4 regions of the Salinimonas sediminis genome follow, and region 4 is predicted to be linked to each of the others. Evidence: predicted binding sites of a transcription regulator. Region 4 holds the regulator's gene; each other region holds the start of a gene.
What was found. The regulator FliA, encoded in region 4, starts transcription of late flagellar genes. The targets are predictions, from matches to a motif close to CTAAAGNTNNNNNNNNNNNNGCCGATA.
Positions count from the first base shown of each region.

Region 1: D0Y50_RS03070 (HAMP domain-containing methyl-accepting chemotaxis protein) is a predicted target of FliA. The motif match lies at 1,903-1,929, and genes of this name have one in related genera.
Region 2: D0Y50_RS05410 (flagellar protein MotY) is a predicted target of FliA. The motif match lies at 2,803-2,829, and genes of this name have one in related genera.
Region 3: D0Y50_RS09260 (VC2046/SO_2500 family protein) is a predicted target of FliA. The motif match lies at 3,238-3,264, and genes of this name have one in related genera.

Region 1 covers NZ_CP031769.1:684,552-688,911, forward strand. The annotation lists gene D0Y50_RS03070 (HAMP domain-containing methyl-accepting chemotaxis protein) at 1-1,720, opposite strand, end outside; gene D0Y50_RS03075 (symmetrical bis(5'-nucleosyl)-tetraphosphatase) at 2,495-3,307, opposite strand; gene apaG (Co2+/Mg2+ efflux protein ApaG) at 3,329-3,721, opposite strand; gene rsmA (16S rRNA (adenine(1518)-N(6)/adenine(1519)-N(6))-dimethyltransferase RsmA) at 3,696-4,360, opposite strand, start outside.
Region 2 covers NZ_CP031769.1:1,197,022-1,201,381, forward strand. The annotation lists gene D0Y50_RS05395 (TonB-dependent receptor) at 1-1,031, shown strand, start outside; gene D0Y50_RS05400 ((2Fe-2S)-binding protein) at 1,257-1,451, opposite strand; gene rnt (ribonuclease T) at 2,018-2,662, opposite strand; gene D0Y50_RS05410 (flagellar protein MotY) at 2,863-3,735, shown strand; gene glpQ (glycerophosphodiester phosphodiesterase) at 3,800-4,360, opposite strand, start outside.
Region 3 covers NZ_CP031769.1:2,071,294-2,075,653, forward strand. The annotation lists gene D0Y50_RS09245 (VOC family protein) at 1-327, shown strand, start outside; gene D0Y50_RS09250 (META domain-containing protein) at 750-1,424, shown strand; gene D0Y50_RS09255 (response regulator) at 1,488-3,146, opposite strand; gene D0Y50_RS09260 (VC2046/SO_2500 family protein) at 3,291-3,800, shown strand; gene trhO (oxygen-dependent tRNA uridine(34) hydroxylase TrhO) at 3,892-4,360, shown strand, end outside.
Region 4 covers NZ_CP031769.1:1,057,888-1,062,247, forward strand. The annotation lists gene flhF (flagellar biosynthesis protein FlhF) at 1-1,405, shown strand, start outside; gene D0Y50_RS04805 (MinD/ParA family ATP-binding protein) at 1,402-2,268, shown strand; gene D0Y50_RS04810 (RNA polymerase sigma factor FliA) at 2,265-2,993, shown strand; gene cheY (chemotaxis response regulator CheY) at 3,047-3,430, shown strand; gene D0Y50_RS04820 (protein phosphatase CheZ) at 3,467-4,216, shown strand; gene D0Y50_RS04825 (chemotaxis protein CheA) at 4,229-4,360, shown strand, end outside.

The DNA.
Region 1 (4,360 bases), 370 kb from region 4:
CCCGCTCAGCCCCAGCCTGCAGTACTTCAATCATCGCATTAATTTCCTGGGTAGACTTTTGCGTGCGGCTGGCTAGTGTCCGGACTTCATCAGCAACTACCGCAAAGCCTCGGCCCTGCTCACCGGCACGGGCTGCTTCAATAGCAGCATTGAGAGCCAACAGGTTGGTTTGGTCGGCAACGCCGCGGATAACATCCAGTATTCCGCCAATGCTGGCACTGTCCTGATGCAGTTTATTAATAACCTGTGCCGCTTCTTCCACATCGCGGGCCAGCACTTCGATGGTTTGTTTATTTTCCTGTGAAATCTGGCGTACTTTTTTCGCTTCGCTATCGGCGTGGCGTATTTGGCTTAGGGTGTCTTCGGCATTATGCATAACCAGTTCAGAAGTAGAGTGCATCTCAGTGGTCGCGGTGGCCACTTGAGCAATTTGTGACTTCTGGTCCTGAATCGAATGGGTGGTTTGCGCAGTCACCGTAGAGGTTTGTTCAGACGCAGCAGCCAATTGTTCAGCGCGATCATTAATCGCAACTATCAGGGTTTTAAGGTTAGCAATAAGCTGATTACAGTTACGGGCCAACAAACCAAATTCGTCTTGTGCGCTGTCATCCAGGCGATGGGTCAGGTCGCCCGAAGAGGCTACCTTCAATAACTCGTTAACCCGATTCAGCGGACGGGTAATTGCCAGCACGGTGAAATAACCAATTGCGGCTGCAATCAACAGTGAAATAACAACCACGATAATAACCACCATATTACCGCTGGCGACCTTATCCGATACTTGTTCATCAATTTGTTTAGCGCGTAAATTGGTAAGGTCTAGCAGGCGTTCCAGTTCAACCACGGCCTCTGAAATGTTGGCATCTGACTTATTCAGCGCCTGCTCAGCAGCATTACGAAACTCCAGCCGATCAACATGCAATTGCAGAACGCCGTCTTTCGCGGTGATTGCATTAAGTGCCCCACTAACCAGATCATTAATTTCGTCCAGGGTACCCGAGACATCCTGGCCATCAGCGGCACTGACCATGGCAGACAACTGTTCCGCTACGTTGTTGACGACCAACGTCACCTCATTCCCTAAGGTTTGGGCCCGTACCAGCGTTTCAGTTTTAACATATTCGGTCGACACGGTAAGTAATGACAATAACGTGGTCTCTAGCTCGCTGCCTTCTTTAGCCGCCTGCTGTAAGGCGGGTGTAGATTTCACCGCACTTAAGTCAGAGAAGTCGAGTAAATAGGTGGAGGCATCGTCCGCGTTGTCTTCGGCGTCACCTAACCGGTCTTCAATAGTGTTTCGCATATTCATGTACTGCTGATGATTACGGTACATATTTTCGACGTTCGCCACGTATGTATCGTAGCTGGCCTTAACCTTGGATAACGACTGTTCCAGTTCAGCGTCGTTAGTCACAATTTGGCTCAAACGGGTATAAGTTTGCTCGAAGGTTTGCTTGTTCTGCTCAAAGGCAGCTTGTTTTTCGTTCAAACCGTTAAGATCTTCTTCGATATAGGCTTCAAAGGTAAGCCTGCCCATATTTAAAAAGGTGGCCTTTAAACGGTTGCTCCCCGCCAGAGTTGGGATAGCTACCTGATTAACTTCTTCGGTAGCAGAGCCGACGGAGTTAAGGTTATAAAGGGAGGAAATACTGATTACTACCAATAATAAGCTAATGGTGAGAAAGCCACCGATTATGCGCTTAGCAACCGTAATTTTCATCGAAACTCCTGATGCGGTAATTTTTATTAGAGTCGGTGTCAGCGAACACTCAATTCTGACAAAATTTTTTAATTATTTTCATTTTAATCAATCGGGTATTCCCAGACTGACCAACCGACCTTCACTGGCCTGTGTTTTGTATCGACGCTTTGAGCATATACTTTACCGTAATTTATACCCAACATCAGGCGTATCATTTTATTCTTAAGTATAATATTAGTAGGGTGCGTAAGCTTGGGAATACTTATTGTACAGGGCGGGACAAGGTGGAACAGAGCACAGCCCTATCCTGTGCGGCGCATTATCTACGCCTTCACTCGCTCCCCTTGTGGTTGATAAGCCAGGTAGCGTAGCGGGCAGGCAACCCAACTAAGCCAAAGTTAATCATCCACGTATGGGTTCAGTTACCCGCAACAGGTAAAGCTTAGTACTTCAAAAAAAATGAGCAACCGGGGGATACCAACAAACGGGCAGACGGCAGAGGTGGCAAAAAACTCTCTACTAATTCGCATCGCCATAATGTGCCCCCGGGGTTGTCTACGGGGTGGCTGTTTACTGAGTTAATGAAGCATGCGAAGGCCGCCGTAATCGGGCGCTCACTGTGGCAACGCGCCAAGTGATATGGCAGAACGCTAATGCGCAAAGCCAGGACTTCGCCGCGGGCCGATAAAGCGCTGACTTTTTACTTACAAGCGGTGAACCATCGCCGCGCACGGTGTTGCGATAGCGGGGGATAGGCAGTGATCATCCTGCTAGTATAGAAAGCGCACCAGTTTAAGCTGATACGCAGATCAATTCCTGAGTCTCAAGCCGATAGGCTGTCATGGTGTTACCCCATACATAACCGGTATCTAGCCCAATAAACTGATCCCCGGTGATATGGCCGTTTAACGCAGCCCAGTGGCCAAACACTATCTTTTGCTCAGCAGGTAATTGTTGCGCGGGATGTTCAAACCAGGGTAGCAATTGCGCATCAGATGCTGGGGGTGTTCCTTTTTCATCCAGATCCAACGCCAATGTTTTGCTCACAAAGCGCATTCGGGTACATGCGTTAACAATAAAGCGCAGACGTTCAATGCCAGCTAAATCATAATGCCAAATTTGCGGGGCGTCGCCATACATTTTAGTGAGCAAAGTGGTGGGGTCTTGTTGCAAGGTGCGACTAACTTCATCGCTATAAGCTAGCAATTGTTCACAGCTCCAGCCGGGATACAAACCCGCGTGGACCATTACATGCTGATCATCTATAGCCAGGGCTAAAGGAAACTGCCGTAACCATGCGCAGAATTCCGCTAACCTGTCGCTCTGTAGCAGGTTTTGAATGCGATCTTTTTTGTTCGGTTTCTTTATTTTCTCACTGACAGCAAGCAAATGCAGGTCATGGTTACCCAGTACCGCATGGAAGCTGTCACCCAAACCTTTTAAAAAGGTTACTGTGGCGAGTGAATCTTCACCGCGAGCAACTAAATCGCCCACCGTGTAAAGTGTATCTCGCTTATCGTCAAAATCGCATTTTTCCAGCAGACGCATTAATCCGCTGTAGCAACCCTGAATATCACCGATTACCAATGTTTGTGATTGAGTCATGGGACCGCTTGCATCGTGTTATTAATTAATACTATTGGGTACTGCTAAGCGAAACACTTCGATCGGAATGCGCAACATTTCACCGTCTTCGCATTCCATTTCATAGTATCCTTCCATGGTTCCTACGGGCGTATCGATAATAGCGCCGCTGGTATACTGAAAATCATCGCCCGGGGCCAGAGTAGGCTGTTTACCTACCACGCCGGCACCTTCTACCTCGGAGCGTTTACCGCCGCCATCGGTAATCAGCCAGTAACGGTTAATCAGCTGCACTTTTACATCGCTATGATTGGTAATTGTGATTTGATAGGCAAAGGCGAACTGTCCTTTTTTTGCGGCAGGATGTTCCGCCAGGTGGCGGGTTTTCACCTCTACTTTAACTATGGCATCATGTCCCACAGCGCGGGTCTCCATGTTGCACAACGTAGTTGGCAATACTGGCAAAATCCTGTAATGACAAAGTTTCAGCCCGGGCGCCAGGGTTTAGCCCCAAGGTTTCAAATGCACTTACTTCGATGCAGTCTTTCAGGCTATTGCGAATAGTCTTACGGCGTTGATTGAACGCTTGGGCACAGACCCGTTCTAGCGTATGTACCGAATCCACTTCCACGGGCGGTGTGGCATGGGGAATTAACCTAACCACTGCTGAGTCGACCTTCGGTGGCGGCTTAAATGCCCCCGGGGGCACGCTTAAGACCGGCATCACGGTACAATAATATTGTGCCATCACTGATAAACGCCCATAGTTTTTTGTACCTGGGCCGGCTGCTAACCGTGTAACCACTTCTTTTTGCAACATAAAGTGCATGTCACTAATGCTGTGGGCATAGTCAAACAAATGAAACATTAACGGTGTGGAAATGTTATACGGCAAGTTACCAAATACCCGCAGTGGTTTGTCAGGATCGGGCAGATTGTCTTTCACCGTAGTGAAGTCCAAGGTCAGCGCGTCTTGTTCAATAATATTCAGCTTATCGCCATGAAAGGGGTGCTGGCGTAACCGCTTGGCCAAATCGCGATCTAGCTCTACTACGGTTAGCGCTTCAACCCGTT
Region 2 (4,360 bases), 140 kb from region 4:
CTGAAACGCAGCTTACTTCTGCATTAAACGCCGGACTGGCTATCAGGATGGAGCATTTTTCAGATTTTGGCGGCACCTTTGACGGTAAATTTTTTGCCCGCTACCAGTTAAATCCTGTCTATGCTTTGCGTAGCTCTGTCAGCACGGGTTTTAAAGCTCCTACGGTAGGACAGAGTAATGTCATTAATGTGACGACTGCCTACTCGGCTCAAGGGCTGCAGGATCAGGCTACGTTACCACCTACACACCCGGTATCCCGTCAGTTAGGCGCCAGTGCCCTACGTCCGGAAGAGTCGGTGAATACCAGCTTTGGGGCGGTTGCCATGTTTAGCGATAAGCTATATATGACCATCGACTTTTTCGACATACGCTTACGTGATCGCATCAGTACCACCTCGGCGATTGCACTCACTGCCGCCGATATTGCTGTGCTGAACCAGCAAGGGGTAACAGAGGCGGCTGAATACGGGGCAGCCAAGTATTTTACCAACGACTTTGATACCCATACGCAAGGGCTGGATATTGTTTTTAATTATGGCTTTACTACAGGCACAATTTCCCACGAAATTACCGCAGCCTATAACTGGACCCATACCGAAGTAGACAGTATTCGGCTTTATCCCGTTACCAGTGGTAATACAGACGACCTGTTAGCACCTAACCTGACCACGTCCCGCATTCGAATGTTGGAAGATAATCTACCGGCCCACCGGGCCACATTCACGTTGAAGCAGTTTTGGGAGACGTTCTCTGTTATCTGGCGCGCCAGTTATTATGGAAGCTATTATGAAGATCATTTAGATGCTGCTGCCGGCCTGGATATTTATGGTAAACCGGTGACTGTGCTTGACGCTGAAATAAACTGGCTGAGTACTGAACAGCTTACTCTGGCAGTAGGAGCGAAAAACCTGTTGGATATTAAGCCTGAGGATAATCCGTACAGTGCGGAAGTGGGCGCGCGTTATCCTGCTACAGCCCCAAGCGGTATTAATGGTGGCTTTTATTACGCCGAAGCGCGCTTTACCTTTTAATGTCGGGGCTAAATAGCAGCAGTATGGATATAGCGCGCGGTCAAAAGCGCAAACAAAACAGGAGTAAGTAGGTACCGACAATCAGCTATAAAAAAAACAGCCTGGATTAAACCACGGGCAGATTGGAGAGGGTGTAAAGGGGTAGAAAGGAGCTTGCACGATGTGAAGTGGCTAATTAGCCGGGAAAGAGACGTAAAGCGATTTAATCAGATGCTACAGGTTCTGTTAGCACACTTCTTTAAATAGCGACTCATCGACAATGGTGGCATCGATAATTTGTTGCGTCATAGATATACATTTACCACACTGACTACCTATTTCTAATACTTCTCGTAGTTCACGAAGGTTACCTGCGCCATGGGCTTCAACTGCTTTTTTTATTGCTTTGTCTGTCACGCCGTAGCACATACATACGTACATAAAATAACCTCTTCACTATCGTTACAAATGATAATAATTGCCATTTACATAATTTGCAAGATACTTTGGATGAAAATCATTCTCGTTTAATCTAACGGTAGCCGCTGGAATTTTGAACCCAGCAGGGGAACCAATGCGAACCGTCTGTTTTTAACGCCTCTCTACCAGCGTATATGGCCTACTCAAGATTCAGCGTTTCCGCTGATAACGCAGACACCTATGTACTTATATCTACCTACTTATACCTACCTACTACAAAGGGCTATAAAAGGCTATACAAGGCTCTGGGAGCTTGTTTCACGCAGGTCCATAGCGACTGAACGCGCGTCTTCAGGTACAAAGCTTATAACCTACGGCTAAGTGGCAACAGTGTGTAGGCGGGCGGCGCGCTATTCAAAAAATAAAACAGTGGAAGGGGGAGGGTAAGGCTGAGCGGAACGCAAAGCTGGCTGTAAGCAGGCATGCGATCCCCGGCATTGCCTCACAGCATGCAGGCCAATGATGAATGTTAGCAGGCTGCCAATGCGCTAGCGAAGCCTGCTCTAAGGACTGTGCGCCAACACAGCCTATTCAGGCTTATCGGGCTGTGCTAAAGGCCACCCGCCAAGGGCTTTGTAGCGGTTAACCATAAAACAAAATAAGTCTGCGGTTCGGCTGGCATCATAAAGCGCGCTGTGGGCTTCGTTTTGGTCAAACGCAATACCCGCCGTCCGGCAGGCCTTAACCAACACCGTTTGGCCAAGCGCTAAGCCCGCTAGGCTGGTGGTATCAAACGATACAAATGGATGAAAGGGGGTACGCTTAATCCCGCTTCTTGCGATAGCTGCATTAACAAAGCTTTGGTCGAAAGTGGCGTTATGGGCCACAATTACTGAACGCTGACATCCTGCATTTTTCTGCGCTTTGCGAATGGTCTTACACAGTGCTTTCATCGCATCCGATTCTTCGATAGCGCCGCGCAAAGCGCAGTGAGGATCAATACCATTAAATTCCAGGGCAGCCGGCTCAAGGTTGGCGCCTTCAAACGGATTAACATGGGCGTGGAAGGTTTCATCAGGATACAGGTTACCAGCATCGTCCATTTGTACTGTCACCGCTGCAATTTCTAACAACGCGTCAGTACCCGCATTAAACCCCGCGGTTTCTACGTCAATGACTACCGGAAAGTAGCCGCGAAAGCGGGTGGACAAAGTAGGTTTTTGATCTGTCATAGGATCCGACATAGCTCCTGTTGGTGCTCAATAATGTATCGCGGCTGCGAATGAATAAAAATTATCTCAGTAATGAGCGGGTATATCCAGCTTTGCCCGGGTTAAGCAGCGTGTAAATACGGTAGTGGTGGAATTGTGTGCTAAACTTTTCTCTGATATGGACGATATCTAGACATACACAGTAGCATGGCGGAAATAGCATGAAATTCAGGCATACCCTGGTTATAGGGTTCAGTTTACTCTGCGCCCTGCCGGTGAGCGGGGCAATGCGGCAATACTCTGCATCGGTGGAAAGTTCTGACTGGGCGCTGGAAAGTGCCTCTCGTTTGCAGTGCGAACTAAGCCACCAGGTACCTGGGTATGGCGAAGCAAAATTTGTCAGTGTGGCATCAAAGCAGCTGAATATGGAATTTGACATGCAAATGTCTTTGTTACCAAAAAAATTCGCTATAGCGGCAGTGTATGCGGTGCCGCCGTCCTGGATGCCGGGTCAAGCCCCCCGCGAAATCGCGCAAATGCAGTTACGCAAGCAATATCATGGCGACTTACCAGAGGCCGCTGCCTGGACCATGCTAAGCGAACTGGAAAAGGGGTTCTGGCCAACTATTTATTATCAGGACTGGTATAACCGGCACGATAGTGTAGCCGTGGCCTTGAATGCCAGTAACTTCATGCCGCAGTACCAGGAATTTGTTAATTGTGTCTCTCAATTATTGCCATATAGCTTTGAAGATATCGCCTACACCGTGCTGTCTTATGAGAAAAACAGTACAGATTTAACCAAATACTCTGAACGTCGCTTACAGATGATTGGTGAATATTTAAAAGAAGACAGCAACCTTGAATTGGTGTTGTTGGATGGGTATACCGATAGCTATGGTGGGCGCTGGAATAACGAACAGCTATCGATTAAACGGGCTAACGAAATTAAAGGGTACCTGACTGCGCTAGGGGTAGCTGATGACCGCATTGAGGTTTCCGGGCACGGCGAAAAGCGCCATATTGCCCCCAATACAACCAGCGATACCCGGGCGCTTAACCGCCGCGTAGTGGTCAGGCTATCCAAAACCTAATGCGCACCGCAGTACTATTATAGCTCGCACTTGATGGCTAGACGCTCGTCTGGCCCTGGCACTATTAGCCCTCTGGGTTGGCGAGTAAGGCCTTAACCGGCGGCACCTGGTCGGTAAAAATACCATCTACCCGGGCTTCTTCCACCAAAAAGCGGATCAACGCAGGGGCCGTGACCCCCGCTGGCAACTCATCTGCGCGAAACGTATAAGGGTGGATGAGTAAGTTGTGCTTTTTGGCATTGGCTACCCACGGACTTAGCTGCCAGAGCACCCTTTCTGTACTGGTATCGGCAAGTTGAGGAATCCATGGACCTACGCCGTCGGCCACCTCCGCCACCGCTTCGAGACCCTCTTCGCTAAGCAGCCAGTCATAGTCAGTGTCGGATTCATGCCAACTGTTGTCGGCCACCAACTGAACCAACATACCCGTATATCCGAGTTCACGTCGAATTCGCTGAGTTTCTGTAAAATCAAAACACTGAATAACCAGCGGGATAGTTCCCTCAAGCAAATTAAGACGTTTCATTTCAGCCAATACAATGCGAGAGATATCGACGCCTTGGGCGCGGTGCCATGCTGGCGACTTGATTTCAGTGTAAAGACCAATCTGCTGGCGGGTTTGGCG
Region 3 (4,360 bases), 1.0 Mb from region 4:
CTGGCCGCCACCAAGCTTTTTTTTGAAGCAGTTTTCAATTGGCATTTCACTGATTATGGGCCTGACTACAGCGCGTTTAGCACTCCCGTCTTAAGCGGTGGTTTTTACCGAGCCGCGCAAGCCAGCCACACTGAAAAAGGGGGCGCACTGTTGGTCTTTTACAGCCAGCAAATCGAGCAAACTCAACATAAGATTATCAAACATGGCGGTATTATCAGCCGCCCGGTGTTCGATTTTCCCGGCGGTTGCCGGTTTCAGTTTTTAGAGCCCAGTGGCAATGAGTTTGCCGTATGGTCCGAGCAGCTATGTGTCTCCAGCGTGGTGTAATCGGTTCTGTGCTCCAACCGTAAGCCGGGCACTGCTTGCAGAAGAATGCTGGCGTCCAGTACGGTAAGGGTATTGTCTACCGCGCTGCGGTATCTTCAGTCGTACGCGCTAAACGAGTAGTCAAGTCAGGCACTGGCACGCTAATTACCGCTAGTCACTTATTAATGCTAGTCACTTATTAATGCTAAGCACAGCGGCGTCGGTGGGTTTTAGGTTTAAGCCAGGGCGGTTAGTTTCAGCAGGTGATTTATACCATGGCAGAGAAGTAGCGGTGAAGATAAGCGGCGGCCGCGGTGCGCACGCGCTATACATAGGCTATGAGCCAGACTATGGGGCCATCGATAGCCCGCCCAAAGGCTATTGTGTATAGTGCTGATACTATGACACTCGAATCCATACACAACATCAAGGATTATACTCTTTTGCCACGTTTTGCTTTTATTTCATCGTTATTGCTTACCGGCATCCTGTTAGCAGGTTGTTCCTCCACCGCGCAACAAGCGCCTGACGTGCCGGTTAACACCGTTACCGGCAGCTGGCGGGTGCAGCACATAAACCAACAACCGGTGGCAGACTATGCGCCGGTAACGCTGAATCTTTCGGGTACCGGACAGGTATCGGGCAGTACCGGTTGCAACCAGTTTAGTGGCGCGGGTAATCTGAATGATGGAATGGCCACCGTGGGTAAATTGAGCATTACGCGAAAAAATTGTCTTAGTGCACTGGCTACTCAAGAGCAACAGTTTCTTTTGGCATTAGAACATGCATATAGCTATTATCAGCCGGATGCGTCGAGCCTGGTGTTAGCAGACCGTGAACAACAGCCTGTATTGCGCCTGACCGGCAGCAATGCCATGCCGGAACAGCCTGCAACAGACTTGACCCGCTATTTTTGCCAGGGGGCCGGCATAGTCACGGTGCGGAATGTCGGGCCGCAGGTTATTGAAATACAGGTGGGTGAGAAGCAGACGCTCCTGTCGCAAACCCGAAGCGCATCGGGTAGCAAATATGTCGGAAAGGACGTGGTGTTCTTTAGCAAAGCGAAGGAAGCTTTACTGCAGATCGAAGGCGCCAACCATGGCTGTCAGAAGCAGTAAAACGCTGGAGCCAGCTTCGTCAATGGAGCGGTTAGCGCTACGGTATTGGTTATTTGCTGATGATTAACGTCGCTTTACAATAGGTTCAATCATCAGTTCGTTAATCTCCTCACGCAGTGCAGCATACTTTTCCTGATGCTGCGGCTTAAGTGGAACATCATCAATAAGCCGGCACAATCTTTTACATTCCACACTGAGTTCACGGGGCGGATTTTTGTGCGGCGCTGCCAGCTTTAAAATGCATTGCATCAGGTTCAGGGCCACCCCGGTGTTAACTGGTGCGTAGTCCTGGGCCTGCGTAAATGCCATCCGGGCCTCAGCAAACTTATTTTGCTGATAAAGGCTGATACCCTGACGATTAAACTGTAAATATGCAGACTGTTTGTCGGTGGCTTTTGCTGAGGCAAGTTCCACGGCATGACTGGTATTGGGATCCAGGCTGTCGCGGTGTAACGATAGTAGTTCGGCTAAGGGTTGCGCGTCTTCATATTCACCCAACTCTAACATAACCTTGAGTGAGTCAGGTGCATAATACAGTGGATAGCTTTCATAACCTGCATCTATAGACTGCTGTGACTGGAACAGCGCACGTTTGGCATCGAGCTTTTTTCCATCCAGGGTGGCAATCCGTGCCAGAACCACCTGTTCATAGATATCGTAATTAAAGTCTCCCGACATTCGAGCGACCGCTTCATCGAAACGACCACGCTGCAATTGTAATAATGCGTCTTGCTGATACCTGTTACGAGTACGTTTATCTTCGGTATATTCCGCCACATCGAGCATACTGCGTATATAACCGCACCAATGAGCGATATTCTGATGTACCGTGCGCTTCGATAAATCCCAGATAGCCAGACAGGCCTGACTGGCCAGCATATAATCTTTATTCAGCCGGGCGATATCGCACGCGCTGTAATAACGCGGCAACGAATAGGGCGATAGTTTGATGGCCTGGTTGATGGCCGCTATCGCTGCTTCACCATCATTAATAGCCTGGCGGGCATGCGCAATAATGTCATAGGCTTCCGCGCTGAACCGGTTTTTCATTAAAATCTGGTCGCATAACGCTATCGCAGTTTCGGCTTTACCTAATTGCAGGTAGGTGCGGGCTAAAGCGGTTTTTACCCACTGCGCATTTTGCCCCTGCTCGTAGGGTTTAATGACCTCCAGAGCTTGTTGATACTGGGCTTCCTGCCAGTACAGTTCAACCAGTAACTGTTCGGCGGAATGTTGGTAATTGGTATTTGCCTGAATAATGCTATGGCACGCGTCAATGGCAATCTGCGGTTGTTCAGCATTGATGGCACTGTAAATTGGCAATAACGCCTGACGTTTTTGCCACGCCCGGTTTAGCCGGTTTTTTAGCTGCACCTGGGAAAATGGCTTTATTAGGTAATCATCAGGCCGGCGTTCTACCGAACCGAGCACAACAGGCCGGGCACTGTCGGCGCTTATCAGCATAAAAATACTGCTGGGTTTGATTAATTGCCTGATACGCAATTCTTCAACCAGCTCAAATCCATTTTTGCGTTCGGCCCCTAGGTGGAGATCAGCAATAATAATATCAAATTTTTGTTTAGCGCATAGCGCCAGCGCCTGTTCGGCAGACGATTTGGTCACTACGTCGGTGCAGCCCATAGAATTAAGCAGCCCGCGCAATAACAAAAGAAACGGGCGCTGATCTTCAATAATCAGCACACGTTTGTCGGCATAATTCATCGGGTATCGCCGTGATGTCGGTAACAAAGAAACAATTGATACTTAAGTATAACCAACACAACGAAAAAATACCTTTTGCAGGACGTATATATTAAAGAACCCTGCGTATGAACCGATATAAGCATTATCAGTTAAGGAGATAATGTGACGCAGTTTACCTCACCAACCGCTACCCCGCAGCCAGCGCAAATACAACCTGCCAACCATGAATGGCAGGGAAGTCTTGGGCGCGCCACGGGTGAGGGGGCATTGTTTTCGTTATATCTGGCGATCCAAATGCAGCCAGGTGCGCCAGCCGCCCGCTTTGAAACCATGCCTGCGCCTACATTTGATGAAACCGCCTTTCTTACCAGCCTTAACCATTATCGCCGCGCACCTACTTCGGCCCAGCCTGCTTCGTTATCGACCGTAGGCGTTTATAGTCAGCTCACGCAGACCCAGGATATGGCGAACCTTAGCCTGTGGCGGGCCATGCATCCCGATCCGCTGGCCATAGCAGATAATCCGACCCGCCTGGAGCCGCAGGTTGTCGCCAATTGCAGCCTGGCTACCCAGCTTAAACTGCGTGAAAACCATCGCGATGCAGCGTGGCAGTGTGATGAAACTCAGCTTGATGACATTATCACTGGCTCGGCGAGCTTGTTAAGCGCGTAAGCCGCAGTTTGTGCCGGCAGCGCATTTTTGCTATATTGCGCGCGCATTTTGCACTGGTTTTACGTTCCAATAAGCAAAGGTAAGATTACCCATGTCCAACTATATTGTTTGCGCAATGTATAAATTTGTTGCGCTTGAAGATTTTGAAAAATTGCGTGAGCCGCTCCAGCAGGCGATGGAGCAGTACGCCATTAAAGGCACCCTGTTACTGGCAAGCGAAGGTATCAATGGTACGGTGTCAGGCACCCGTGAGGCAGTTAATAACCTGATGGCATGGCTAAATCGCGATCCCCGTATTAACCCCATTTCCTATAAAGAATCTGTCCATGAGGAACAGCCTTTTTATCGTACCAAGGTCAAACTCAAAAAAGAGATTGTGACAATGGGAGTTGAAGGCATTGATCCACGTCAGACCGTGGGTACCTATGTCAAACCCAAAGATTGGAATGCCCTGATTAGCGACCCCGAAGTTATGGTCGTGGATACCCGCAACGATTACGAAATTGAGATAGGCTCGTTTAAACACGCCGTTGACCCCAAGACGAAAACATTTCGGGAAT
Region 4 (4,360 bases):
AGTAAAAGCAGAGCTTGGCAGCGATGCGGTGATCATGTCGAACCGTAAGGTATCCGATGGTATCGAGCTTGTCGCCGCGTATGACAAAGAGCCTGAGGCAAAATTGACGCCTAAGCCTAAAGCCGCCGCGCCGCGTGATGTAAACGGCAAAGCAATGCCCAGTTTAAGCGAAATCATTGGTGACGATGGCCCGGACAGTTTGCGCGCCCTGCTGGAAAAACAACAGCAAGCGCAAGCGAAGGCAGCAGAAGCTGCACGTCACCAGGCGCAGCCGGCTGCCGGCTATCAGCCGCCGCATGCAGGCGCCGCAAACCAAAGCCAAACCCGTGCGGCCCAACCGGCCCCAGCTCGGGCTGCGTATAATGCACCAGCCTATCAGGCTGCGGCGAGCGATTTCAGCTTTGATATTGATGAGCCAACGTTTAATGATTCGCCCACTCAGTTTACCGGCCAACCAGCAGCGGCTGCGCCAGCGCCACAAAGCGATCTTGATTCAATCAAAGAAGAACTGGCATCGCTGCGCAATGTGCTACAGTTTCAGGTAGCAGGATTAATGGAGTCGAAGCAGCGCCAGCACAATCCGGTACACAGCTATTTAATGAAATGTCTGTCAGGTATGGGACTAAGCCATTCTTTGGCCGAACAAATGGTGCATTACACGCCTAAGCAATATAACGAGCGCGAAGCCTGGGTGTACTTACTCAACCTTTTGGCTAATCGCATTAATGTAGCGGGCAATGATATTCTTCAGCAAACCGGCGCAGTGGCGCTGGTCGGACCAACCGGTACAGGAAAAACCACCACCTTGGCTAAACTGGCAGCGCGTTATGCCCAGAAATATGGCGCCGACCAGGTGGCGATGATTACCATTGATACCTACCGTATTGCGGCTTACGAGCAATTAGCAACCTACGGTAAAATCATTGGCTGTACCGTGCGTAAAGCGCAATCTACTGAAGAATTGGCAGAACTGTTATTCCAGTTACGGCATAAACGTATGGTATTAATTGATACTGCGGGCTTTAGTCAGCGTGATAGCCGACTGATAAAACAGTTATCTCAGTTTGATCGTGGTCAGATGCAACCGGTGAGAAAGTACTTGGTTACTCAGGCTAATACCCAATATCCGGCATTACAGCGTATCATCAGTGCATACGATGCAGTTAAACTGGATGGATGTATCTTTACCAAACTGGATGAGTGTTACAGTCTGGGTGAAGTATTAAGCGTGGCAATAGAACATGGCCTGCCGGTCAGCTATGTCACCGATGGCCAGCAAGTGCCTGAAGATATTAAAGTAGCTGACGCTAAATCTTTAGTATCCGTAGCGGCAAAGCTTTATAAAAAGTATGGTTTGAATCATACTACTGATAGTAACCTTGTTAAATCAGCACAGGCAGTATGATTGAAGATCAAGCGAGTAGCTTACGAAAGATGAATCAGTCACGATTAATCAAAGTTATCGCCGTAACAGGCGGTAAAGGTGGTGTAGGGAAGACCAACATTACGCTAAATACGGCCATTTCGATGGCTAAACAGGGCAAGCGGGTAATGGTACTTGACGCTGACCTGGGTTTGGCGAATGTCGATGTAATGCTTGGACTGCGTGTAGAACGTAATCTTTCGCATGTGTTGTCGGGTGAATGTACGTTAGATGAAGTACTGGTTACCGGGCCACATGGCATTAAAATCGCCCCTGCTACCTCTGGCACTCAGTCAATGACTGAGCTGACCCCAACCGAACATGCCGGGCTTATCCGCGCCTTCAGCGAGCTGCGTTCGCAGGTCGATGTACTGATAGTGGATACTGCTGCCGGGATCTCCGACATGGTGCTGAGCTTTTCCAAAGCGGCCCAGGATATCATGGTGGTGGTGTGCGATGAGCCTACATCATTGACCGATGCCTATGCACTGATCAAAATTCTTAACCGTGAACACGGGGTGTTCCGCTTCAAAATTGTGGCTAACATGGTTCGCGATACCCGCGAAGGTCATGAGTTATTCAGTAAATTATCTAAAGTCACGGGGCGGTTTTTAGATGTTGCCTTAGAGTTAGTAGCAACGGTGCCGTTTGATGAAAATATCCGTCGGGCAGTCCGTAAGCAAACCTCTATTGTCGATGCATATCCAGGCTCACCGGCCGCTGTGGCTATTTCACAACTGGCCACTAAAGCAATGCATTGGCCGGTACCCAGCCAGCCAGGTGGCCATCTGGAATTTTTCATTGAACAGCTGGTGTCACATAAAACCACAGGAACGCAACGTTGAATAGCAAAGCGGCTGCCTACCGACAGCAAAATGACAAAGCACAGTTGGTAGAGCGACACGCGTCCCTGGTTAAGCGGATAGCCCATCACTTAATGGCCCGCTTACCAGCGAGCGTATTGGTGGACGATCTTATACAGGCAGGCATGATTGGCCTGTTGGAAGCGGCCAAAAATTTCGATGGCTCGAAAGGAGCCAGTTTCGAAACGTTTGCGGGTATTCGTATCCGTGGTGCCATGCTCGACGAAATACGTAAAGGCGACTGGACACCCCGGTCGGTGCACAAAAACAGCCGGGCGATCACTGAAGCCATTGCTCAGGTTGAAAAAGATACAGGACGTGACGCGCGCGATGTGCAGATAGCTGCTAAGCTCAATGTCAGTCTTGATGATTACCACCAAATGCTCAACGAAGTGAACGCAGGCAAACTGGTGGGTATAGAAGATCTCGGTGTGTCAGAAGATGTGATTACCACCGAAGGTAATCAGGGTAATGATTCGCCACTGGAAGATTTAATGCAGGGCGCGTTTCAAAAAGCGTTAGCCCATGCAATCACGACCTTACCGGAGCGCGAAGCCATTGTTCTTTCACTGTATTACGATGAAGAACTTAACCTGCGGGAAATTGGCGAAGTATTGGATGTCAGTGAATCAAGGGTCAGTCAGATTCATAGTCAGGCGATGTTGAAATTAAAAGCTAAAATGCAGACCTGGCGTGCCGATAGTTAATACAACAATATCAATAGTAAAACATAATAATTTAATCCCCGGTGGAGGCCATTTTGGATAAAAATATGAAAATTCTCGTGGTAGATGACTTTTCTACTATGAGACGAATCATAAAGAACCTGTTGAAGGACTTGGGGTTTTCCAACATCCAGGAAGCTGATGATGGCAGCACGGCATTACCCATGTTGCAACAAGGCGATTTCGACTTTGTAGTAACAGATTGGAATATGCCGGGCATGCAGGGCATCGATTTGTTGCGGGCGATTCGAGCAGACGACAAACTTAAGCACCTGCCAGTGCTGATGGTAACTGCAGAAGCGAAAAAAGAACAAATTGTTGCTGCAGCTCAAGCTGGTGTTAACGGCTACGTGGTAAAACCTTTCACGGCTGCTACGCTAAAAGAAAAACTAGATAAAATCTTTGAACGTTTAGGTTAATCCAGACGATCTTACGGGATTTAAGAGGAATACTGGATGTCGACGAATGTCAATGTTCCTATCTCACTTGAAGAAGCACGTCAGTTGGTTGTTCATCTTGAACAGGGCGAAAACGCGGAAGCACGTGAATTGTTGGAAGCCATTTCAACAAAAGAGTCAATTGAGTTATTTGCCGAAGTGGGCAAACTAACCCGACAATTACATGATGCGTTAAATAATTTTCAGCTCGATGAACGCATTGCCGGCCTGGCCAACGATGATATACCGGATGCGCAAACCCGGTTGACCTACGTTATCGAAGAAACCGAAAAAGCCGCTAACACTACGATGGATGCAGTGGAAGCGAGCATGCCTATTGCTGAGGCTTTGACCCAGCGTATAGACACCATTATGCCAGAATGGAAAAAGCTGATGACCCGCCAGATAGAGTTAGGCGAGTTTAAAGCACTGTGTACGGATTTAGACGATTTGCTTAGTGATACATCCAGTGAATCAGCAAAATTAACCGGTCTGTTAACCGAAGTGCTTATGGCACAGGGCTATCAGGATTTAACCGGTCAGGTGATTCGGCGGGTTATTGAGCTGGTGAAAGAAGTCGAAGATAGCCTGGTGAACATGCTAACGGTGTTTGGCGAACCAGAATCTGGGGTTCAGCCACCACCGGATAATATAGAAATAACCAGCGGTGTCGAAGCTGAAGGGCCTATAGTTAATGCCGAAGAACGCGACGACGTTGTAAAGGGTCAGGATGATGTTGATGACCTTTTGTCGAGCTTAGGTTTTTAGGAGAGCAGGCGCATGTCGTTTGATGTAGACGAGGATATTTTACAGGACTTTCTGGTAGAAGCTGGTGAAATTCTGGAGCAGTTGCAGGAGCAACTGGTCGATCTGGAAAATAACCCGGAAGACAGTGATTTACTTAATGCTATT